4 regions of the Paenibacillus sp. GCM10027627 genome follow, and region 3 is predicted to be linked to each of the others. Evidence: riboswitches for the same ligand, from Rfam matches in the RefSeq annotation. Region 3 holds a riboswitch; each other region holds the start of a gene.
The links. A riboswitch is a leader RNA that binds a small molecule or an ion and turns the genes downstream of it on or off. The one in region 3 is predicted to bind cyclic di-AMP.
Positions count from the first base shown of each region.

Region 1: it holds a riboswitch for cyclic di-AMP, as region 3 does, so the genes downstream of both, ACFQZE_RS01145 (potassium channel family protein) here and ACFQZE_RS13755 (hypothetical protein) in region 3, are expected to answer to the same signal.
Region 2: it holds a riboswitch for cyclic di-AMP, as region 3 does, so the genes downstream of both, ACFQZE_RS10660 (hypothetical protein) here and ACFQZE_RS13755 (hypothetical protein) in region 3, are expected to answer to the same signal.
Region 4: it holds a riboswitch for cyclic di-AMP, as region 3 does, so the genes downstream of both, ACFQZE_RS05145 (hypothetical protein) here and ACFQZE_RS13755 (hypothetical protein) in region 3, are expected to answer to the same signal.

Region 1 is NZ_JBHTHB010000001.1:261,092-266,542, reverse strand. It holds gene nagZ (beta-N-acetylhexosaminidase) at 1-220, shown strand, start outside; gene ACFQZE_RS01150 (TrkH family potassium uptake protein) at 241-1,584, opposite strand; gene ACFQZE_RS01145 (potassium channel family protein) at 1,596-2,258, opposite strand; cyclic di-AMP (ydaO/yuaA leader) riboswitch at 2,368-2,516, opposite strand; gene ACFQZE_RS01140 (methyl-accepting chemotaxis protein) at 2,703-4,721, opposite strand; gene ACFQZE_RS01135 ((Fe-S)-binding protein) at 4,855-5,451, opposite strand, start outside.
Region 2 is NZ_JBHTHB010000002.1:590,106-595,556, reverse strand. It holds gene ACFQZE_RS10665 (ABC transporter permease) at 1-560, shown strand, start outside; gene ACFQZE_RS10660 (hypothetical protein) at 669-1,115, opposite strand; cyclic di-AMP (ydaO/yuaA leader) riboswitch at 1,120-1,297, opposite strand; gene ACFQZE_RS10655 (aldolase catalytic domain-containing protein) at 1,464-2,423, shown strand; gene ACFQZE_RS10650 (hypothetical protein) at 3,071-3,394, opposite strand; gene ACFQZE_RS10645 (Glu/Leu/Phe/Val family dehydrogenase) at 3,433-4,812, opposite strand; gene ACFQZE_RS10640 (gamma-glutamylcyclotransferase family protein) at 4,960-5,364, shown strand.
Region 3 is NZ_JBHTHB010000003.1:414,510-419,960, reverse strand. It holds gene ACFQZE_RS13760 (sulfatase family protein) at 1-676, opposite strand, end outside; cyclic di-AMP (ydaO/yuaA leader) riboswitch at 1,043-1,241, shown strand; cyclic di-AMP (ydaO/yuaA leader) riboswitch at 1,322-1,481, shown strand; gene ACFQZE_RS13755 (hypothetical protein) at 1,608-2,033, shown strand; gene kdpA (potassium-transporting ATPase subunit KdpA) at 2,242-3,903, shown strand; gene kdpB (potassium-transporting ATPase subunit KdpB) at 3,940-5,451, shown strand, end outside.
Region 4 is NZ_JBHTHB010000001.1:1,106,172-1,111,622, reverse strand. It holds gene ACFQZE_RS05150 (APC family permease) at 1-1,303, opposite strand, end outside; gene ACFQZE_RS05145 (hypothetical protein) at 1,388-1,831, opposite strand; cyclic di-AMP (ydaO/yuaA leader) riboswitch at 1,836-2,000, opposite strand; T-box leader at 2,245-2,516, shown strand; gene asd (aspartate-semialdehyde dehydrogenase) at 2,605-3,690, shown strand; gene trhO (oxygen-dependent tRNA uridine(34) hydroxylase TrhO) at 3,734-4,636, opposite strand; gene ACFQZE_RS05130 (polyprenyl synthetase family protein) at 5,005-5,451, shown strand, end outside.

The DNA.
Region 1 (5,451 bases), on a different contig from region 3:
CATGCTGATCGGGCATGACGACAACCTTCAGCTTGAAGCGTTGAATGCGCTGCGACATGCCGTAGAGTCGGGAAAGATTAGCGAAGATAGGCTCGATCAGAGCCTCCATCGCATTTTAACATTAAAGCAAAAATATAATCTGAAGGACGAACCTATACAAACAATAGATGTCGATGCGATCAACAAAAGGGTACAAAACGCGCTAGAAGCCAGGCCATAACGGCCTGGCTTCCCGCATGATTAACCAATGAGCACTTTCTCTTCCGGGTATCCGATCTTGCTGTCGCGCTTCCGGCTGGCAAGTGCAAACGCTAGAGTAAGCGGTCCCAGTCTGCCTGCAAACATAGTAAAAATAATTAGCAGCTTTCCTGCCGAAGAAAGCTCCGGCGTCAAGTTAAGCGTTAAACCGACCGTCGCAAATGCCGACGTTGCTTCAAACAGAAGAGCGATAAAATCTTGCCCGCCTTCCGTAATCGTCAGCAGAAACGAAATGGTAAGCACAAGCCCCAGCGAGATTAAAATAACGGACAAAGCGCTATATACGATTTCGTTTGCAATTTTGCGTTTGAACAGTTGGACTTGGCTGCGCCCGCGTATATGGCTGTACATAGCCGCCAGCAATACCGCAAACGTATTCGTTTTGATCCCCCCGCCCGTAGACCCCGACGAAGCTCCGATAAACATGAGAAAAACCATTAGAAATTGGGTTGCCGTCAACAGCCCTCCCATATCGACGGAGTTAAAACCTGCCGTTCTTGTCGACATGTTTTGGAAATAGGCCGCCCACAGCTTTTCGGACCAGCTTAAACTGCCAAATACAGCAGGATTGAGCAACTCCAGCACTAAGATAAGAATAAAGCCGCCAACCGACAAAATAGCCGTCATCAGCAATACAATTTTAGTGTGCAGCGAAAACTGGCTCCATCTGCGCTTTTTGAACACGTCCATAATAACAATAAAACCGATCCCGCCTGTCACAAACAGCATCGTGATGACGATATTGACGACAGGATCGCCGACATACCGCACCAGATTATCCGGCCATAGGCCGAATCCCGCGTTATTGAAAGCCGAAACGGCATGGAAAGCGGCGTAATAGGCGGCCTGTCCAACTCCTAAATCTGGAATCCATCTAAGCCATAAAAATAGCGCCCCTGCCGCCTCAACTGAAAACGTAATGATGACGATACGAAGCACAAGCTTGATCAGCCCTTGAATCGAGGTCGCCTTTGTCGACTCCTGAATAAACACGCGCTGCTTTAATCCGATGCGCTTTCCAAGCAGCAATGCAATGATGACGCCATAGGTCATAAAGCCGATTCCGCCAACTTGAATGAGAAGCATGATGACGACTTGGCCGAACACCGTATAGGCAGAACCTGTATCGACAACGGCAAGCCCCGTCACGCAAACCGCGGATGTAGACGTAAACAGCGCATCCAAAAAGCCGATAGACTTGCCGCTTGTCGAGGCTAAAGGCAGTGCCAGCAAAATGGCGCCGATCAAAATAATGACCGCAAATCCGATTACTGTCCATTGATGAGGATTCAGTTCCGTTTTTCTTTTGAAGCCTATCAAATCCATCGGTATTCCCCCTAATCCTCAAACATTCTTTCAAAGCGGGTAATATCGCTGTTTTTTCCTACGATTACAAGCATATCGCCTTCATAAATCAGCTCATCCGCGTGAGGAGACACAACCAAATCGTTGTCCTTTCTTCGAATGGCGATGACGCTGCAGCCGAATTTGGCGCGGAAATTGAGCGTTTTGAGCGTCTTTCCGCCAAAGGTGTCGGGAGCAATAATTTCGACCAAGCTGTATTCGGGCGACAGCTCCAAATATTCAATCATATTTTTGGAGGTGACTTGATGGGCGACACGGACACCCGTATCCCGCTCGGGATGAACGATATGATCGGCCCCGACACCTTCAAGCACTCGTTGATGATAATCGCTTGTCGCTTTCGCCGTTACCATCTTTACCCCTATATCCTTTAGAATTAGTGTGGTCAAAATGCTGGATTGCAAATCTTCCCCGATTGCCACGATGGCATGGTCGAAGTTGCGGATGCCGAGTTCTCTCATCACTCCGTCATCCGTAGAGTCCGCCTGGTACACATGCGGCAGGATGGAGGCAAATTCCTGCACTTTTCGCTCATCCTTATCAATGCCCATTACTTCGTACCCCAAAGACAGAAGCGTCTTTGTTACGCTTTCTCCAAATCGGCCAAGACCAATCACAACAAACTGCTTTCTCATTCCAGTGAGCCCCTTTTCTTCTCTCTAATCATCGTAAAAATACATTTGGACACAGCAAAAAACCGCAGAGAAAAGGCTCTCCGCGGTCAATTGAACACAAATGGGCACACTTATCTCTCGAACAACGCTTACGAGGTTAGCTGTCGGATTCGGGAGTCGAGACCTCCCTACCAATGAATGGATTCACCCCTGCGGCGCGCTAAGCTGCCGCTATGGTTCCCCCGCTGTTCCTTCCGGAACATTGAGCGTTTCGTATATTCAGCTATTAGCTAATGCTACTCCTTTCTATTTCAATTGTAAAAGTCGATTCCGGTCAAATTTCGACTAAAAAGGATTGAAAACCGAATAATATAGCGCTTACATTCAGAACAAAGTCAGCCAATCAACGATTCTTTCATTTTTTTGACGATTTTCGCTAGTTTTGAAAATAAATTTGAAGCGATTCTATTTCACTTTGAAAGCGGATGACAGCTCTTGGAGCTCTGTTGCCATTCGGCTAAGCGATTCCGAAGACGAGGCGATTTCCTCCATCGAATGGTGTTGCTGATTCGAGGCTTCCGCAATGCTGCCGAGCTCCTGCAACGATTGTTTGGAAATGCCCAGCATTTCGTTCGTGGACGCCGAAACCTGCTCCGTGCTTGCAGACAACTCCTCCGTCGCGGCCGACACTTCCTGAATTTGGGCCGAAACGCCTTCTACCGCGCGAAGAATCGTTTGGAACACAACGCCAACTTGGTCGAACTGCTCCACGCTTTTGGCCACTTCGTTGATGCCTTCGGTAATCGATCTGGATGTAAGCTCCGTAGAATCTTGGATTTCTTGCAGGATGGCGCCAACGGATTCCGCAGCAGCCGTCGTTTGCGATGAAAGCTTTTTGACCTCGCCCGCTACGACCGCAAATCCTCTGCCCTGCTCGCCTGCACGCGCCGCTTCGATCGAAGCGTTGAGTGAGAGCAAATTGGTTTGCGCCGCAATTTCGGCAATGTATTTCAATATTCCTTCGATTTGTGCCGACTTGGCTTCTAACTCGCGCACTCTTGCCGCCGATTGTTCTACCGCTTCGCTCGCTTGTTTAATTTGTTCCACCGCTGTCCTGACGACCAATTCGCCTTGCGACACTTCAGCATGGACCTGCTGAGACTGCTCGCTCACAACGCCGGAGGATTCTGCAATTTTTTGAATGCCGATGGCCATCTCCTCCATCGCAACGGCGGATTGCTCAGAACCTTCGAATTGGGTACGCGAACCCGCCGCAACGCGCTCTGCCGCTACCGCTGTTTCCTTGGCCGACTTGGCATTGCTGGCGGAAATCGCCGTCAATTGCTCGGATGACACGGCAGCATGCTCCACCGCTTCCGACAGCTTGGACAACGTCGCTTTGAACGAATCCAGCATCCCGTTCATGTTCAGTTTGAGCTGCTGCATTTCATCTCTGCCTTTTACCGGAAGCCGATCCGTCAAATCTCCATCCGCCACTTTTTTCATCAGCTTTGTCATTGCCGCAACCGGACGCAAAATAAATCCGGAAGAGAAATAAGAAATGACGGCGATGATCAGAGCGCAAACCGCGATAATGATGATTCCCGTCTCCTGCGATTGCAGAACTCCGCTCATCAGCTCGGAGGCATCGCCGGAAACGACCACTCTCCAGCCCGTCCGTTTGACGGCAGCATAGGCAGCTAGTTTGGGAGTTCCGTCCGCTTCCGAATAGTTCACACTTCCGGTTTCCAGCTTCAATACTTCTTCGGTATATCTTTTTAATTTAGCCTCGTTGGCATAATCCTTAATTGGCTTGCCGATTTTCTCCTTCGTCGGATGAGCCAAATAAATGCCGTCTTTAGACAGCAAATATGCGTAGCCCGTTTCTCCAATTTTTTGACGGTTCAATTGATCCAGAAGCTTGCCGGGATTAACGCTTGCTTGCACAAGCCCTTTAAACACACCGCTTCCGTCCAAAATCGGAACATCGACAATAACGGTGCTTTGACCCGTCATACCGTCATGTAAAATATCGGAGACGCCTGCCGTTTTTTCCTCCTTAATTCGCGCAAAATTGGTAAACGAGGAAATGTCCAGTTTTTGCCCTTGATCCTTTACCGCCTGCCCCTTGTCATTGGAGTAGCCAAACGTATAAACGTCAGGATCCATCGCTTTCATCGATTTGAGCAGCGGCACTATCGTCTCCGGATTTCCGCCTAGGAAAACATCCTTGTACGTAAGAAGCATACTTTCCATAGCTGCAATTTTGCCCTCGACAAAAGCGTCAATCGCGGCTGCGTTGGATGTGGCCAGGATCACTTCTTTGTCTTTCACGCCATCTTCTACATTACCGGCAAACATGACGGATAATGAGGTAGAGACGAGCAAAAGCGGAACAACGGTGAGCAAAAGAAGAAATAGCGTAAATTTAGTCCGGATTGAACCCCACCATTTTTTGAACCCCGCTATTTTTTTGTTTTCCATCCTGTAATCCTCCCACGCCAATTTAACTATTATTTCGGCAATTGGGGCGGACTGATGAATGGAATTCGACAGTATTTACAATAAAATCCTTTACCTAAGAAGGTAAAGGATTTGTAAAGGAGAGGCTTCCTCTCTATTCCGCTAGTCTCTCGTACAAATAATCGACAATATGCATCGCTTTCATAGGATGCGGCGGCTTATGTTTTTCAATTCCAAGCTTCATTTGGAGCAGGCAGCCCGGGTTGCTTGTGAGCATATAGCGGGCTTTGGTACCTGCGGCATGCTCCATTTTGTGCTCCAGCAACTGCCCCGCCATCTCCGGCTGCGTCACATTATAAATGCCCGCTGATCCGCAGCAGCGGTCTCCTTCCTTCATCTCGACAAAGGCCGCATTTTCGACGCTTCGCATCAGCTCGCGGGGAGCCGACGAACTTTTCATCACATTGCGCAAATGACAGGAATCTTGATACGTAATGACCGTATCCGTACCTGTGCTCTCGCTCTGCGAAGTTTCGACAAACCTTGGAACTCTTCCTTTTTCGACGATCAGTTTGCTAATATCGAGCACTCGCTCTGAAAATAGACGCGCTTCCTCGCGAAGTTCCGAGTCCCCATCATCGTGGAACAAATGGCCATACTCCACCAGCAGCGCTCCGCAACCGCCTGCATTAGAGGCAATATAATCAATGCCCGCTTCCTTAAACGCATGGATATTCAATTTAGCGAGCGC
Region 2 (5,451 bases), on a different contig from region 3:
TTGCCAGAGGGTTTGACGCTTTTTCTTCTCTTATCGTGAGAGGAGATTTCGATCGGCTGCTGGTGAGGCCTAGAAGCGCCGCGCTTCAGGTGTTGGGCTCCAAATTCGAGTTTACGAGAATCGGCAGGCTGACGCAAAGCATGGTCGTGATCATTTGGGCCATTTCCAATTTGCCGGCGGTATGGAGCCTCCCTAAGCTGCTTATTTTACTATGTATGATTATGAACGGCGTGTTTATTTTTACGGGCATATTTATATTGGCGGCTACTTTTTGCTTCTGGACGGTGCAAGCGCTGGAGGTGGCGAACGTATTTACAGACGGAGGGAGGGAAATGGCTCAATATCCTCTTAGCATCTACGAAAAAGGGGTGACGAGGTTTTTTACCTTTATTATTCCGTTTGGCTGCGTCAGCTACTTGCCTCTACTTTATTTATTGGATAAAAAAGAAGGAAGCTTGCTGCTGCCCATCCTTATTCCGTTTGGCGGGCTGTTGTTTTTGCTCCCTTGTCTGCTAGTATGGCGGATAGGAGTTCGGCATTATCGTTCGACGGGATCGTAATGAGCGGGCAGACAACCTCGAAAAATAAAAGGAGCCCGCTCCTCCATTTGTAGGGGATTAGGGCTCCTTTTGTTTCCGTTGCCGGTGCATCCGGCGCAAGGGTTGAATTTAATCCAACGACAAATAGGCGACGGCGCGCTGCTGAAGAACCGCTTCCTCAGAAAAGCCAACATCTGTTGGGGCACCGATTTTTTGAGTCCCTGATTCATGAAAAAGCTGAACGGCTCCAGCAAACAGTTTGTAAGCGCGGTAGTCGGGGTTAATGGATTCCGCAATTCGCTCGGCAAGACTTTCCGATAAGGAAGCAAGCGTGAATCGTCCGAGAAAAGATCGGAGCAGCGTTCCCCATCGGTCAAGCTGCAAGCTGGCGTCGCTGTCGCTGACGAAATGCTCGCTCCATCCATATCCAAGATCGCTGCTAAGACGCAGACAGACACGATGGCCGGAAGGATCGATCGCAAGTGCAGGAATCACAAATACTTCAATGCGGTGAATGGTTAGATGCTGGGGCTCGTTCGGTGGATACGGGGAATCATGTACGGATAATGACAACATAAGACATCTCTCCTTTGTCCGCTTACGAGGTTAGCTGTCGGATTCGGGCTAGAGAGTAGCCCTACCGGAGATACCAATCCCCGGATTCACCCCTTGCAGGCAATGGCATGCGATCTATAGAGCAGCCCCTGCGTTGGTTCCCCCGCTTTTTTCTTGATGAAAAAATTCAGCATTTATGTTTACATAATAGTTTAGCTCTAAAATATCAATTTGTAAATCAAATATTCGGTGAAGGGCAATCGTCTAAATTATCCAATTACCGACATATTTGCTTTGCGTTCATGGTCTTTTTCAAGTATGATGGTAGTTAAAAATGAACTCATGTTCAGATCAAAAGGAGCAGCAAGTATGCATTCGAAAACTAGTCATTGCAAAATTGTCGATTGTACAATCCGCGACGGCGGACTCGTGAATAACTGGGATTTCAGTGTCGAGTTTGTCCAGCACCTTTATAATTGCCTGAACGAAGCCGGCGTAGATTATATGGAGATCGGCTACAAAAACTCGCCTAAATTGCTGAAGGGTGCGGAAGAGGCAGGCCCTTGGCGTTTTCTAAACGATGATTTTCTTAAGAAGGTCATTCCGAACAAAGGCAATACAAAGCTGTCCGCGCTGGTTGATATCGGCCGCGTTGACGAAAACGACATTTTGCCTCGCAGCGAGAGCTTGCTCGACCTGATTCGCGTAGCCTGCTACATTCAAGATGTAGATAAGGCGCTCGAGCTTGTGCAAGTGTTCCACGACCGTGGCTATGAAACGACTCTTAACATTATGGCTCTTTCCAACGTTATGGAGAACCAACTGGTAGAGGCGTTCAACCTGATTAACGATAGCGTCGTCGACGTCGTTTATATCGTGGATTCCTACGGCAGCTTGAAGCCGGATGATGTTGGCTACTTGGTGGATAAATTCCAGCAATATTTGCCGAACAAACGTCTTGGCGTTCATGCTCACAACAACATGCAATTGGCGTTTGCCAATACATTAGTTGCTGCCGGCAAAGGCGTAGAGCTGCTGGACGCTTCCGTTTACGGCATGGGCCGTGCAGCGGGCAACTGCAATACGGAGCTTCTTGTTTCCGAATTGCAAAATACGAAGTATAACGTCCGCCCAGTGCTGGACATGATCGAAAAATACATGATCCCGCTTCGCGAAAAAGAAGAGTGGGGCTACATCATTCCTTACATGATTACAGGCATTTTGGATGAGCATCCGCGCTCCGCAATGGCGCTTCGCGCATCGGCTGACAAGGACAAAGCGGTCGATTTCTACGACCGTTTGACGACACCGGAAATTTCTTCGAAATAATTAGACGAAATTATTTAGTTGAACTTATTTGGTTGAAATTGTGTAGCAGAAATAAATACAAAAGGAGGGAGCATAACGCTCCCTCCTTTTGTGTTGTTGAGAAACTTTTGATATACGTAAGTCTGAGGCTTTGAGACCGCCAAAAACTATGATCAAACCGTCTGACAAGCTAATTTAGTGGTTTCTGGCGCAACTAAAAGCTCCAAATGGCGGGAAACGACTCGTGTAGTGGTTTCTGGCGCAACTAAAAGCTCTACATGGTGGGTTAAGACTCGTGTAGTGGTTTCTGGCGCAACTAAAAGCTCTACATGGTGGTTACGACTTGTGTAGTGGTTTCTGGCGCAACTAAAAGCTCTAAGTGGCGGGTTACGACTTATGTAGTGGTTTCTGGCGCAACTAAAAGCTCCAAATGGCGGGTTACGACTTGTGTAGTGGTTTCTGGCACAACTAAAAGCTCTAAATAGTGGGTTACGACACGTGTAGTGGTTTCTGGCTCAACTAAATGCATCCTCGGCTTGTTTGGCTTGGCAGTCACCATACTTCCTTTTGGCAAGAGCGATTGCCTGGCGAAACGTTCGTCCTAAAAAAGAAATTTAAATGAGAAGGACGGAGCACAACGCTCCGTCCTCTTTTAAACTTTAAATAAATTATTGCGTCTTCTTCAGTTCGCCTTCTCCTCGAATAGCTGCCGCCCGGTTCGGTTCATTAGGATGCAAATATCCGGTTCCTTCCCAAACCTCACCGCTCTTCACCACGGCGAGCAGTTCCACTTTAATATCGTCGCTATGACTGAACCATTCCAGAAGCCCGGCGTCGCTAATTCCATCCACGTCGATATACCAAAGACGGTCGCCATATTGCGTCACCAGAACTAGCTCCGCTTTTTGAAAGTCGAGGCTGTGAAAGTCCCGTCCGCCAAAGCGGATATCCAGCTTTTCCAAAACGAGCGTCTCCATATCCATGCTGTTCATTCCTTCCCCAATCAGTACCGCTTATCTAACCACACCTGTTAATATAACTTCCCTTGGCGGTAAAGGACGGATGAAAGCTTCGTTACCGCATGAACAAAACAATTTTGCCGTAGCGATAGTGGATCGCCGAAATAAGCCGGCAGAATGCTGCTCATCGTTTTTTGCATTTTGGCGAACAGTTGCTTATACACTTCCTCTTCCGAATAGAACTGTGTTTCCCGACCTTGCAGCCACTCGAAATAAGAGACGATCACCCCGCCGGCGTTCGCCAAAATATCGGGAATAATGATGACGCCCTCTGCCGCGAGAATTTCATCCGCTTCTCCCGTTATAGGCGCATTGGCTCCCTCGACAATGATTCTGGCTTTGACGTCCTGCACGTTGCTGCTGTGGATTTGATCCTCAAGCGCAGCCAGAAACAATACGTCTACATTTAAATAAAGAACATCTTCGCGCCCTAGCAGCTTTCCTTGAATTCCGCTTTCCTGCAAAGCCGCTTCAGTGGCAGGCAGGTCGCCCCTATTCGCAGCCGCATATTCGACCAGAGCAGGAATGTCTAGGCCGCCTTCATGGTACAGAGTGACGTTCCGGTCGCTGACGGCGACTACTTTGCCGCGAAGGGACTCGCATTTGAAAGCCTCCATTGCCGTGACAGATCCGACATTGCCGAAGCCTTGAACGGCGATGCTAAGCGGCTTGTCCGCGTGGGCAAGAGCTGTTTCCGCAAACGCGTTGGACGTTTTGGCCAGCCAGCTTCGATTGTCGCGGATAAAATCGTGCAGGAGGTAACGGAATGTAAAATAAACCCCTTTGCCCGTCGCTTCCCTACGGCCTAGCGAGCCGCCGCTGACGATGCTTTTGCCTGTGAAGCTGCCAAGATAAGGAGAGCCGGGATGGATATTTTTGAACTCTGCCATCATCCAGTCCATTTCTCTTTCGCCTGTTCCCATATCGGGAGCGGGAATATCTTTATCCGGCCCAAGCACATCGCTGAAATATTGAACGTATTTTTTGCATATTTGATAAAGCTCTTTTTCCGAATAAATTCTCGGGTTGAGGACAACGCCGCCTTTTCCGCCGCCAAAGGGTACTTCATGCAGCGCATTTTTCAACGTCATCAGCGCTGCCAAATTGGTGACCTCATCTTCGTTTACCGATTCATGAAAACGAATGCCGCCTTTGTAAGGCCCAAGAGCATCGTTATGCTGAATCCGAAACGCCGGAATACGCACGACATTCCCATTTTCCAGCGCAATCCGCAAAAAAGCTTTATGTACCTTATTGGGAGTTGAAAGTATCGCCCCCAAAGATTGAAACGCCTGCTCGCGGCGTTCGCCCTGCACTTGCGGCAGGAAGGACGGATCGTCCATTAATGCGTTTAGTGATTGCTGTACAATGGCTCCGGTTTGGCTTGCCATAAATTTATGACCTCCTTGTTGTAGGTAATAAATGTATTGCCTTGTTTGATTGTAACATATATTGCCGATTCCTTTGAAATAGGTCATAATGTGAGGCAAGTTGACGTGAGAATAGTGACGGGCGGAAAGGAAGTTTAGATGTAAACGATGTCAAACATTCATGTGTTTATATATGGCTCGCTGCTTCCAGGGCAAAGCAATTACGGGGTGGTGGAGAGGTTTGTCAAACGTTCCGAGCCGGGAGTTATTATGGGCAGGTTGGTTGATGTCGGTACTTACCCTGCTGCGGTGCGGGATGAAGCGGCAAGGAAGGGATACAGCGTCATTCGCGGCTTATGGATTGAAGTGGATCGGAGCGGGCTTGCGGCGATGGATGGGCTGGAAGAGTTTGCGGGCATTGAGGAACTGAACGATTACGAGCGCGTTTGGGTAAGCGATTTGGCCGATCAGTCGAAGCAAGGCTGGGTTTATATATGGGAATCGGATCGGGGATGTCCTGCCGTCGCTGAAGACTATTGGCCGGACTACGTGTTACTCAAACAAAAGAACTAATATATCGACGGCCTGGTCCGTAGTTTCTGTTCTTTAGGTTCTGTTCTTTAGGTTCTGTTCTTTAGGTTCTGTTCTTTAGGTTCTGTT
Region 3 (5,451 bases):
GCCATGGCTTAGCTGCTTGGTCCTGTTTCTTTTGCAAATCGAGCGCCGTTAAAAGCTCCACCGTCTCCGCCGCAAAAAACGGGTCTCTTCCGCTCACACCGAATCCGGCAGAAGAGGCCGAGTTCCGCGGATTTTTCCCATGCGGCTCGGGGCCGATCCAGCCGGAGAAGCCATAGCCGTCAAGGCGGTTTGCACTTTGGTAAAGCCGTTCCAACTTAGGATTGGGTACGCCTGAGAAGGTGTCGTAGCTTGGGATCGAGTCATGCGTGCCCGGATTGATAATGTCTGGATAGGAAATATGCCATTTTCCTCTGTAATGCGTTTGATAGCCGCCCTCGCGGAAGTAGTCTCCCATCGTCGGCACCGTGTTCCGATCAAGCCAAAACATGTCGGAGTCGAAAGGCTCCTTGGCGATGCCCGTCGTTTGGCTGACGCCATGCAGCGATGGATAATGTCCGGTAAATAGAGTAGCACGGCTGGGAGAGCAGGCGGAGCTTCCAATATAATGTCTGCGAAATTCGACCGCATGCTGTCTAAGACCGTTTTGTGCGGTCAAGTTGCGTCGGCGCCATTCTTTTATTTCTTCGTTTTCATACACGGGTGGATACCTTTCTTCATCTACAAGAAGCACAAGAATGTTCGGCCTGTCCGGTTCCCTACGGCTTGTTTCCACCATTTTCCCACTTCCCCGACTACAAAGTCTTTACCCCCAGCGTATGAAGAAAAGACGCCGATTAGTCGCAGCCGCTGGCATTGAGCCTGCATAGAGTGCACATACAACCCACATAGAGCACGTAAAGAGCACACACAGAACAAACAAAGAGTCCGCGTATGAAAGCGTCGGCCCATTCTTTGCGCAAAATGGGAAAAAACGAGATCGGCTGAGAAAAGAAGAGTATTTCTTAGAGAACGGCCATTGTAAACGCTAATTCCGATGACAGCATATGTAAAACGGTTCAAAGATGCTTTTTCGCCGCCTTTACACTTTCCAGCAGCAGGAGTAAGATTCGATTATGATTTATGAATGATTTACGTAAATGCAACTTTTGAATCGCTGAGTTTTCCAGAAAGGAAAAACGGGGGACCCAACAGCAAGCTTCTTTCCGGTGTGAGAGCCGCGATGGAGGCATGCAGGGGTGAATCGCTTGCGGCCGCTGCCATGGAAGGGCCTAAGCAAGCGTAGGGCGACTCTCACCGCCCGAATCCGACAGCTAACCTCGTAAGCGTTGTTTTGAGAGAGGGTGCGACTTGTGATCGTGAGCAGTTGACGGCCGCAGGGGCATTAGCCTCTGTGGTTTTTTGTTGTCTAAAATAGGAATATGCACGTAAAACGCTGAGTTTCTGCGTATGCAGAAAGCGGGGGAACCAATCGATTTCGAACTAGAAATCATGGGGTGAATCCGGATCTTTAGAAGATCCGGTAGGGCGACTCTCACGCCCGAATCCGACAGCTAACCTCGTAAGCGGAATCGAGAGAGGCCAATTGCAGCTCTTCGGCATGAACGAAGCTTTTTCGTTATGCCGCTAGAAGAAGCCGCGAAGGACCCTCCTTCGCAGGCTTCTTTTTTTATGCCCATTTGGCCTATATCACCCAAAAGGAGAATGAGATGAACGGCCCCCTGTTAACGCTTGTTTATGCGCCGAACGAACCGGCGCGCCAATTTGTGAAGCTGCTGCTCTCGCGAGGATTGCCCGTCGCGGCCGTTGTCAACAGCGCCAGGCAGAAGAGAATCCACGAAGGATTCGGCATTAACCGGTTCGTGAGGCTCGATACAAAAGCGGCCGACTGTCCATTGAAAATGGGATCGATCGGAAATGTATATTTATTTGACGACTCTGTCCCCCTCATTTGCAGATATTTAAAGCTGATTCGCCCTTTTGTATTGGGCCGGATTATCGTGGTGACGCAAAGCGCGAGCATACCGGGCTTGTACCGGCATCTCGGAGCGGATCAATTGCTGCACGAAACGTTAAAAGCGGAGGAACTGCTGGAGGAAGACGAGGAAAACCGGAAGGAGGAAGCGGAATGTTAGATTTAGCTATGGCTGCATTGCTGGTGGCGCTTGTGGCCGCCATGTGGGGTCTTGCCACTTGGTCCGCCAAAGAAACGGATAGCGGGAGGGACAAAAAATGATCGTGTTGTACTCCTTGCTTGCAGCGGTTTTTCTTTATTTGTTGTACGTGCTTCAAAATCCGGAGCAATTTTAACGAAACGAGGGAACGGAATTGACTATGCTGGGAATGGTTTCGATAGCCGTGCTGCTGCTCATCGTCGTGCTTTTGGCGAAGCCGGTCGGCTTATATATAGCGAGGGCGTTTGATTATGCGCCTTCCGGAGTAGACAAGGCCTTTGGTTGGCTGGAGAAGCCGATTATGGCCCTTAGCGGCATTAAAAATATCAATCAAAGCTGGAAGCAATACGTGTTCGCGCTGCTTTGCACTAATGTGTTTATGCTTATCATCGTTTATGCGCTTTTCAGATTTCAGCATTTGCTTCCGCTTAATCCGAGCGATATCGGACCGATGGAGCCGACGCTCGCTTTTAATACGGCCATAAGCTTTATTACAAATACGAACTTGCAGCATTACAGCGGCGAAAGCGGCTTATCCTATTTGGCTCAGATGATCGCTATCGTCTTCCTGATGTTTACGGCTCCGGCGACTACACTCGCTGCTGTCATCGCCTTTATTCGCGGTCTTGCGGGCAAGCCGCTCGGCAACTTTTTTGTCGATTTGGTTCGTGCGCTTACCCGGGTGCTGCTGCCAATCGCTTTTGTAACGGCGCTCATTTTCGTAACGCAAGGCGTGCCGCAAACGATGGAATCTTCGGCGACCGCAACGACGCTGGAAGGCGCGGAGCAAACGATCGCAAGGGGCCCGGTCGCCTCATTCCTCGCAATTAAGGAGCTTGGCAATAACGGCGGCGGATTTTTTGGCGTCAATTCGGCGCATCCGTTCGAAAACCCGACGAACATTTCTAACATGCTCCAAATGCTTCTGATGCTGCTCGTCACAACCGCCCTTCCTTTTACTTATGGAAAGATGGTTGGCAATAAGAAACAGGGCAGCGTATTGTTCTGGGCGATGGGCATCATGTTTGTGATCATGACGGCCCTATCGCTTATGGCGGAAAATGCGGGCAATCCAGCGCTCAACGCGCTTGGAGTAGATGTCTCGCAAGGCAGCATGGAGGGTAAGGAAGCCCGCTTTGGGGTGACAGGTTCCTCCATTTACAGCGTCGTCACTACGGCAGCCGAGACGGGCGCCGTCAATACGATGCACGACACGTTAACGCCGCTTGGCGGACTAGTACCACTGGCCAATATGATGCTCAATACCATTTACGGCGGCATCGGCGCCGGATTTATGAATGTGTTGATGTACGCCATTATCGCCGTATTTTTGGCAGGACTTATGGTAGGACGGACGCCGGAATTTTTGGGCAAAAAAATCGAAGGAAAAGAAATGAAGCTGATTGCGGCCACGCTGCTCGTTCAGCCGATTCTTATCCTTATCCCGACGGCGATTGCGCTCATGCTCTACCCGGATACGATTTCCAATCCCGGCTTCCACGGCTTGACGCAGGCGCTTTACGAATTTACTTCCTCGGCCGCGAATAACGGCTCCGGCTTTGAGGGGCTCGGCGACAATACGCCGTTCTGGAATATTTCAACGGGCATTGTGATGTTCGTCGGACGCTATTTTGCTCTTGTTACGCTGCTCGCGGTTGCGGGATCTCTGCTAGCCAAAAAGGCGGTGCCGGAATCGACCGGTACTTTCCGTACCGATAATGCGCTTTTTGCTACGTTGTTTGTTGGTACGGTTCTTATTGTCGGAGCGCTTACCTTCTTCCCGGCCATCGTGCTTGGCCCAATCGCGGAGTATCTGACGTTGAAGCCGTAACGCCATCGTTTAAAGAAAAGAGAGGAAGACTCGTTGATGAATAAAAAACAATCTATGCTGACAGGGCCTATCGCCAGAAAAGCGATTATAGAATCATTTGTGAAGCTCGATCCACGAGTTATGATCAAAAACCCTATCATGTTTGTGGTGGAAATCGGCTTTGTCATTACGCTGATCCTGTCGTTTGCTCCGAATGCGTTCGGACCGTCCACAGTCGAAGCCTGGTTTAACATCGTCGTGTCGATCATTTTGCTGCTGACGATACTGTTCGCCAACTTTGCGGAAGCACTGGCGGAAGGAAGAGGCAAAGCGCAGGCCGACTCGCTCAAAAGCGCCAAAAAGGAAATGCAGGCCCGCAAGCTGGTCGGCTCTCATATTGAAAAGGTTCCATCCCATACGCTCCGTAAAGGTGACATCGTTGCAGTCGATCAGGGTGAGCTGATTCCGGCGGACGGCGAAGTGATCGAAGGGCTCGCTTCGGTAGACGAATCGGCGATTACTGGGGAATCTGCTCCTGTTATTAAAGAAGCGGGCGGCGATTTCAGCTCCGTGACGGGCGGCACTAGAGTCGTCAGCGACCACATTAAAATTCGCGTCACTAGCGATCCCGGCGATTCCTTTTTGGATCGGATGATTTCGCTGGTCGAGGGCGCCAAGCGCCAAAAGACGCCTAACGAAATTGCGCTGACGACCGTACTGGTCAGCTTGACGATTATTTTTCTAATTGTAGTTGTGACACTGCCTTACTTAGCGAAATATTTGGGCATTACGATTGAAATACCCGTTCTAATCGCGCTGTTGGTCTGCTTGATTCCGACTACGATCGGCGGCCTGCTGTCCGCCATCGGTATTGCCGGTATGGACCGCGTCACTCAATTCAACGTGCTGGCGATGTCGGGCAAAGCTGTTGAAGCGGCGGGGGACATTAACACCATTATTTTGGACAAAACGGGTACAATTACGTTCGGCAACCGGATGGCGGCGGAGTTTATTCCCGTCGAAGGCGTGACCCCGAAGGAATTGGCAAGCTGGGCAGGCGTATGCTCGTTGAAAGACGAGACGCCGGAAGGCCGTTCCGTGCTGGAGCTGAACAAGAAGCTTGCCGTACAGGCCGACGAATCGCTTGCGGATGGTGCGGGTATCGTCGAATTTAAAGCGGAGACGCGGATGAGCGGTCTCGATCTTGCGGATGGACGCAAGGTGCGTAAAGGCGCCGTTGAAGCGGTGCGCGCTTGGGTCGAAGCTGCCGGTGGAAGCGTTCCGGCCAGTCTGAAGCAAAATGCGGATGCCGTTGCGACGCAAGGCGGTACGCCGCTGGCGGTTGCGGTCGACAACCGCGTTTATGGCATCATTTATTTGAAGGATACGGTAAAGCCCGGCATGCGGGAAAGATTCCAGCAAATGCGCGAGATGGGCATCAAGACGGTCATGTGTACAGGCGACAATCCGCTGACGGCGGCGACCATTGCGAAAGAAGCGGGCGTCGATGAGTTTATTGCGGAGAGCAAGCCGGAGGATAAAATCGCCGTTATCCGCAAGGAGCAGGCG
Region 4 (5,451 bases), on a different contig from region 3:
GCACCGACCAAACTTGCGCAAATTTCGTCGTAAAAAACATAAGAGTTACAATTAAACTAATGATGGCGCCGGTCGAATTGATGATTAGCTTTGGAACCCAGCCTGCTGGACGTTCTCGCAGCCATTTCACCATCATGCCCGTTTGCGACAGCGTAAAAGGAATAAAGACGCCGACCGCGTAAAGTGGAATCAAATGCTCCGTCTGTCCGTGAAAAGCGACGATCAAGAGGATGGATAACAGTCCAAGAATGATGATGCCATTGGAATAGCCTAGTCGGTCGCCCCTTACTTTAAAAATTCTCGGAATAAATTTGTCATTCGCCAAATTAACGGCAAGCAGCGGGAAAGCGGAATACCCCGTATTAGCCGCCAAAATGAGGATAAGCGCGGTTGTTCCTTGGACAATAAAATACATCGTGCCCCGTCCGAATGTTTGCTCTGCAATTTGAGACACAACCGTCTCTTCGGCTCGTGGGGTGATGCCGTAATAATAAGCCAGCAGTACGATGCCCGAAAATAAGACGGCGAGCAAAAACCCCATAGCGGTCAATGTTTTGGCCGCGTTATGGGGGGCGGAAGGTTTAAAGTTTGGGATAGCGTTTGAAATGGCCTCTACGCCGGTAAGCGCGGAGCTGCCGGAGGCAAACGCTTTAAGCAACAAAAACAAGCCGATGCCGGCAACAGGAGTTCCGATTGGCGTATGCAGTTCCGGGGACACCCTGCCTGTAACAATGTTGAATATGCCTGCAGCGATCAAAATAAACAATGTGATTACAAACAAATAAACGGGATAGGCAAGCACGGATGCAGATTCCGTCACGCCCCGCAAATTGAGCAAAGTGAGAAGCATCACAAATACGACGGCAATGATGACGGTATAATCGTGCAAAGAAGGAAAGGCTGACGTAATGGCGTCCGTTCCGGCCGAGACGCTCACCGCAACCGTCAAAATATAATCGACAAGCAGGGATCCGCCGGCAACGAGCCCGGGAAATACGCCAAGATTATTTTTGGATACGACATAAGCGCCGCCACCGTACGGATAGGCAAAAATAATTTGACGATAAGATAGAATTAAGGCAGTCAGCAAAATGAGAACGCCGATCCCGATTGGAATGGAGTACCAAAATGCGGCTGCGCTGACCGTGAACAAGACGATCAATATTTGTTCAGGGCCATACGCAACCGATGAAAGGGCATCGGAGGACAAAATGGCAAGCGCTTTTCGTTTGTTCAGCTTCTGCTCGCCAAGTTCGGTCGATTTTAACGGCTTGCCGATTAATAGGCGTTTAAATGTCGACATGTAGCGTCACTCCAATATCTGCTTGAATTATCCCTTTATCATTTCCCGAACTTTTGCCCATATTCTTGTTTAACTTAATCGTCTTTAAAATAAGGAGGCGTAAGACACCGCACGATCCAGCAATAATGTAGCATTAAGAGGGTACACTTTGCCGAAAGACGGAGATGTAGTTAGTCCAATCTGATTGGCCGCTTGAAAAAACATTTGGAGAGACAGATCGGACTCATATTCATTGTTTTGCTGTTCTTCACGTTCCTGGGAATCAAAGTCGATACGTCTACCGGCAAAACGGAGCAGCTTCACGCTCCATCGTGTCCAATCGAGCGGTTTGTCGCTTTCGTTCACAAACATTTCGCTCCAGCCCGTACCCGTGCTGCTCGTTAGCCGCAGGTAGAGGAGGTACCCCTTTGGCATCGCATCGCCGGTGGTGGGGAGAACGAACACTTCAATTCTTTTCACTGTGAAACAAGTAGGTCGCAGGATGGTGGGTTGTAAAGGGTAAACATAGGATGGCGATGTCATCATCATTAAAATCTCTCCTCTGTTCGCTTGCGAGGTTAGCTGACGGATTCGGGCCGGGAGCCGCCCTACCGGAGTAACGCCGGATTCACCCCTGTGAACGTATGTACATATAATGTACGACTTCACGGTTGGTTCCCCCGCATTTTCGTTTCGAAAATTTCAGCGATAGTAGTGGCCGCAATTGGCATGAGGTCATTTTAAATCCGGGTCCAATTTTTGTAAAATGCGAAATGAAGCCAATGCAAGCAGTGTAGGCTCAAGGTAAGCGAAAATGACTCGTTTTTCCGAGAAAAAGAGGGATTATCTAGAAATAGCGCATTCATTCTCCCTCGTGCCTTGCTCTGATTGCTCTGGAAATGATGCGAATTTTGAAAAAAAGGTTTACGGCGGAAAAGTTATTTGATAATATAATCGCAATATCAAATGCATTGAAGAGACGAGTAAATAACCGAATTCCTTTCCAGAGAGCCCTTGCCAGCTGAAAGAGGGCATTGAATTCCTTATTGAAAAAAGACTCAGAGCAGCGCGTCGGAACTTCCTAAAGGGGAAGGGGTGATGCGACAGGAGCTCCTGTTACAGAGCTAGAGTATAAAGCATTGAGCGAAAAGCTATGCCGTACTCGAAGAGGCCCATATGGCGACATATCGGCAAATTTAGGGTGGTACCGCGAGTTACAAATCTCGTCCCTGAGACTATGATAGTCTTAGGGGTGGGATTTTTTTATTTCCTTTTTGAATAGCTATGAAGCATATCACATTACGAAAGGATTTGAATGTCTCATGTCAGCAAAATTGAAAGCAGGTATTGTCGGCGGTACAGGAATGGTCGGTCAGCGTTTTATTGAGCTGCTTAACGGTCATCCTTGGTTTCAAGTAACAGCTATTGCGGCCAGCGCAAGCTCGGCAGGCAAAACATATGAAGAATCCGTTCAAGGAAGATGGAAGCTTGCCACTCCAATTCCGGAAGATGTAAAGGGAATCGTCGTGCAGGACGCATCTAAAGTGGAGGAGGTTGCTTCTGGAGTCGACTTTATTTTTTGCGCGGTGGATATGAAAAAGGCGGAAATTCAAGCTTTGGAAGAGGCCTATGCGAAAACGGGCACGCCCGTCATTTCCAACAACTCGGCACATCGCTGGACGCCGGATATTCCGATGGTTATTCCAGAAATCAACCCCGAGCATATCGACATTATTGCCGCGCAAAGAAAGCGGCTTGGAACGGCTACCGGGTTTATTGCGGTGAAGCCTAACTGTTCCATTCAGAGCTACGTTCCGGCGCTGCACGCATTAAAGGATTTTAAACCGACCAAAGTTGTGGCGACTACGTACCAAGCCATTTCCGGCGCTGGCAAAAATTTCACGGATTGGCCTGACATGCTAGACAATGTCATCCCTTATATTGGCGGGGAAGAAGAAAAGAGCGAGCAGGAGCCTTTGCGTATTTGGGGCAGCATCCAAAACGGAGGAATTGTGAAAGCAAGCGCTCCGCTTATTACGACTCAATGTATTCGCGTTCCAGTAACGGATGGGCATTTGGCGGCTGTGTTTGCATCGTTTGAGAAAAAGCCTTCCAGAGAAGAAATACTTGCCCGCTGGTCGGAGTTCAAAGGACGTCCGCAAGAACTGGGACTGCCTAGCGCGCCGAAGCAGTTTATCACTTATTTCGAAGAGGAAAACCGTCCTCAAACGAAACTGGATCGCGACATCGAGCGCGGAATGGGCGTTTCGGCGGGACGATTGCGTGAAGATTCCATTTACGACTACAAGTTTGTAGGTCTCTCCCATAACACATTGCGCGGCGCGGCTGGCGGAGCTGTACTGATCGCCGAGCTGCTTAAAGCGGAAGGTTATATTCAAGCCAAATAAATAAAAAAGCGGGCTCTCTGTGAGAGCCCGCTTTTTTTATAAGTTAAGCCAGCTTTCTAGCTTGATCGTTCGTTTTGCAATCTTCGGTACAATAGTGCTCATAGGTTTCTTGACAATCGTCGCATACGAGATGCTGATGATGGCACAAGTCGTCGGCGCAGTTGATATAAGTATCAGTAACCTCACCGCAATGATGGCATTTGCCAACGATAATATCTTCGTCGGTTTGATTGACCCTCACGGAGACGCGCTCGTCGAAGACATACATTTTGCCGTCAAACAGACGTCCTTGAACGACCGGGTCCTTGCCATAAGTAGCAATTCCGCCTTCCAGCTGGGCAACATCGCTGAACCCTTCGCTCATCAATACTCCGGTTAGCGTCTCGCAGCGAATGCCGCCTGTGCAATACGTCAAAATCGTTTTGTCTTTGGCGTCCTGCAAGTTTTCGCGAATCCACTTCGGAAATTCACGGAATGATTCCACTGTCGGGCGGATCGCGCCGCGGAAATGGCCCAAATCGTATTCATACGTATTGCGTCCGTCGATAATGACGACATCGTCGCGCTGCAATTGCTCGTGGAATTGCTCCGGCGACAGGCGCTTGCCGCTAATGACGTTAGGATCGAGCTCTTTTTCGTATCGCAAAGTGACCAGTTCTTTTTTGGGACGGACAAACAGCTTTTTGAAAGCGTGCTGCTCGACTTCGTCCACTTTATACACCATATCGGAAAACAGAGGGTTAGCGCTCATATGAGCCTTGTAAGCCTCCGTTTGTTCAATTGTACCGGATAACGTCCCGTTAATCCCTTGATGAGCGATCAAAATGCGGCCCTTTATGCCAAGCTCTTTGCAATAAGCGAGATGTTCGGCGGCAAACGCTTCATAATCGGGAATAGCGACATACTTATAATATAGCAAAATACGATAGGGCATTTCGGTTTCCATACAGTTCACTCCTCATAACTTGACGCGGTCAAACACGCACATTGTATACATTATATATAACTAAAGGGGCAATGTATACTCTGAACGGTTTCCATTCCTTGTTGGTTTTACAATGTTGGGACTATTTTACTGGTCATTTTTACCTACTTCGATATTGAAAATCTTCCTGTTAAAACTTATAATAATAAAGGGTGCGGCTATTTTTGGCTACCCTTTAAATTTCCAAAATAGATTTCTTTTTGAATGAACTCCTTTTTGGAGTTCTTTGTTTATTTTCCAATTTTACTTCTTCATGGATTCCATTTCGTAACCGGGAAGACGGCTTCACGTATTATTTATCAAAAATAGAAGTAGAGGGAATCCAACCTATGAATATTGCGCTTGCAAAACATGCTGCTGCTGATACTTGGTTTGAACAGGCCGAGCGGAAAGCGGCTCGGTATTTTGAAACACTTTATATGCAGGTGAAGGATCAATCCTACGTGCCTGTATTAAGCGAAGATTTTCAGAAATGGAAGAGGGGGCATATTCAGCCGTATTCGTGGCTGGGCATGTTCTCAAAAGGGAATAGAAAACCGGACACCAAAGATTATAACCGCTACGTCCGCTGGCTGAATTATACGGGCAAATTGGATGACTATCTGGATCGCAGCATCTCTTATATTTATATGAGGGATTTAGGCAAAGCGCTGGACCAGCCCCATACCCGGCAACGAATTGATACAGTGGTTGCCTATATTCAAAAACATCTTATTGGGCCCGAGGCATCACCCGGAGGCGGCCAGCCCCACTTTTTGAGCATTGCCGGTCTGTAC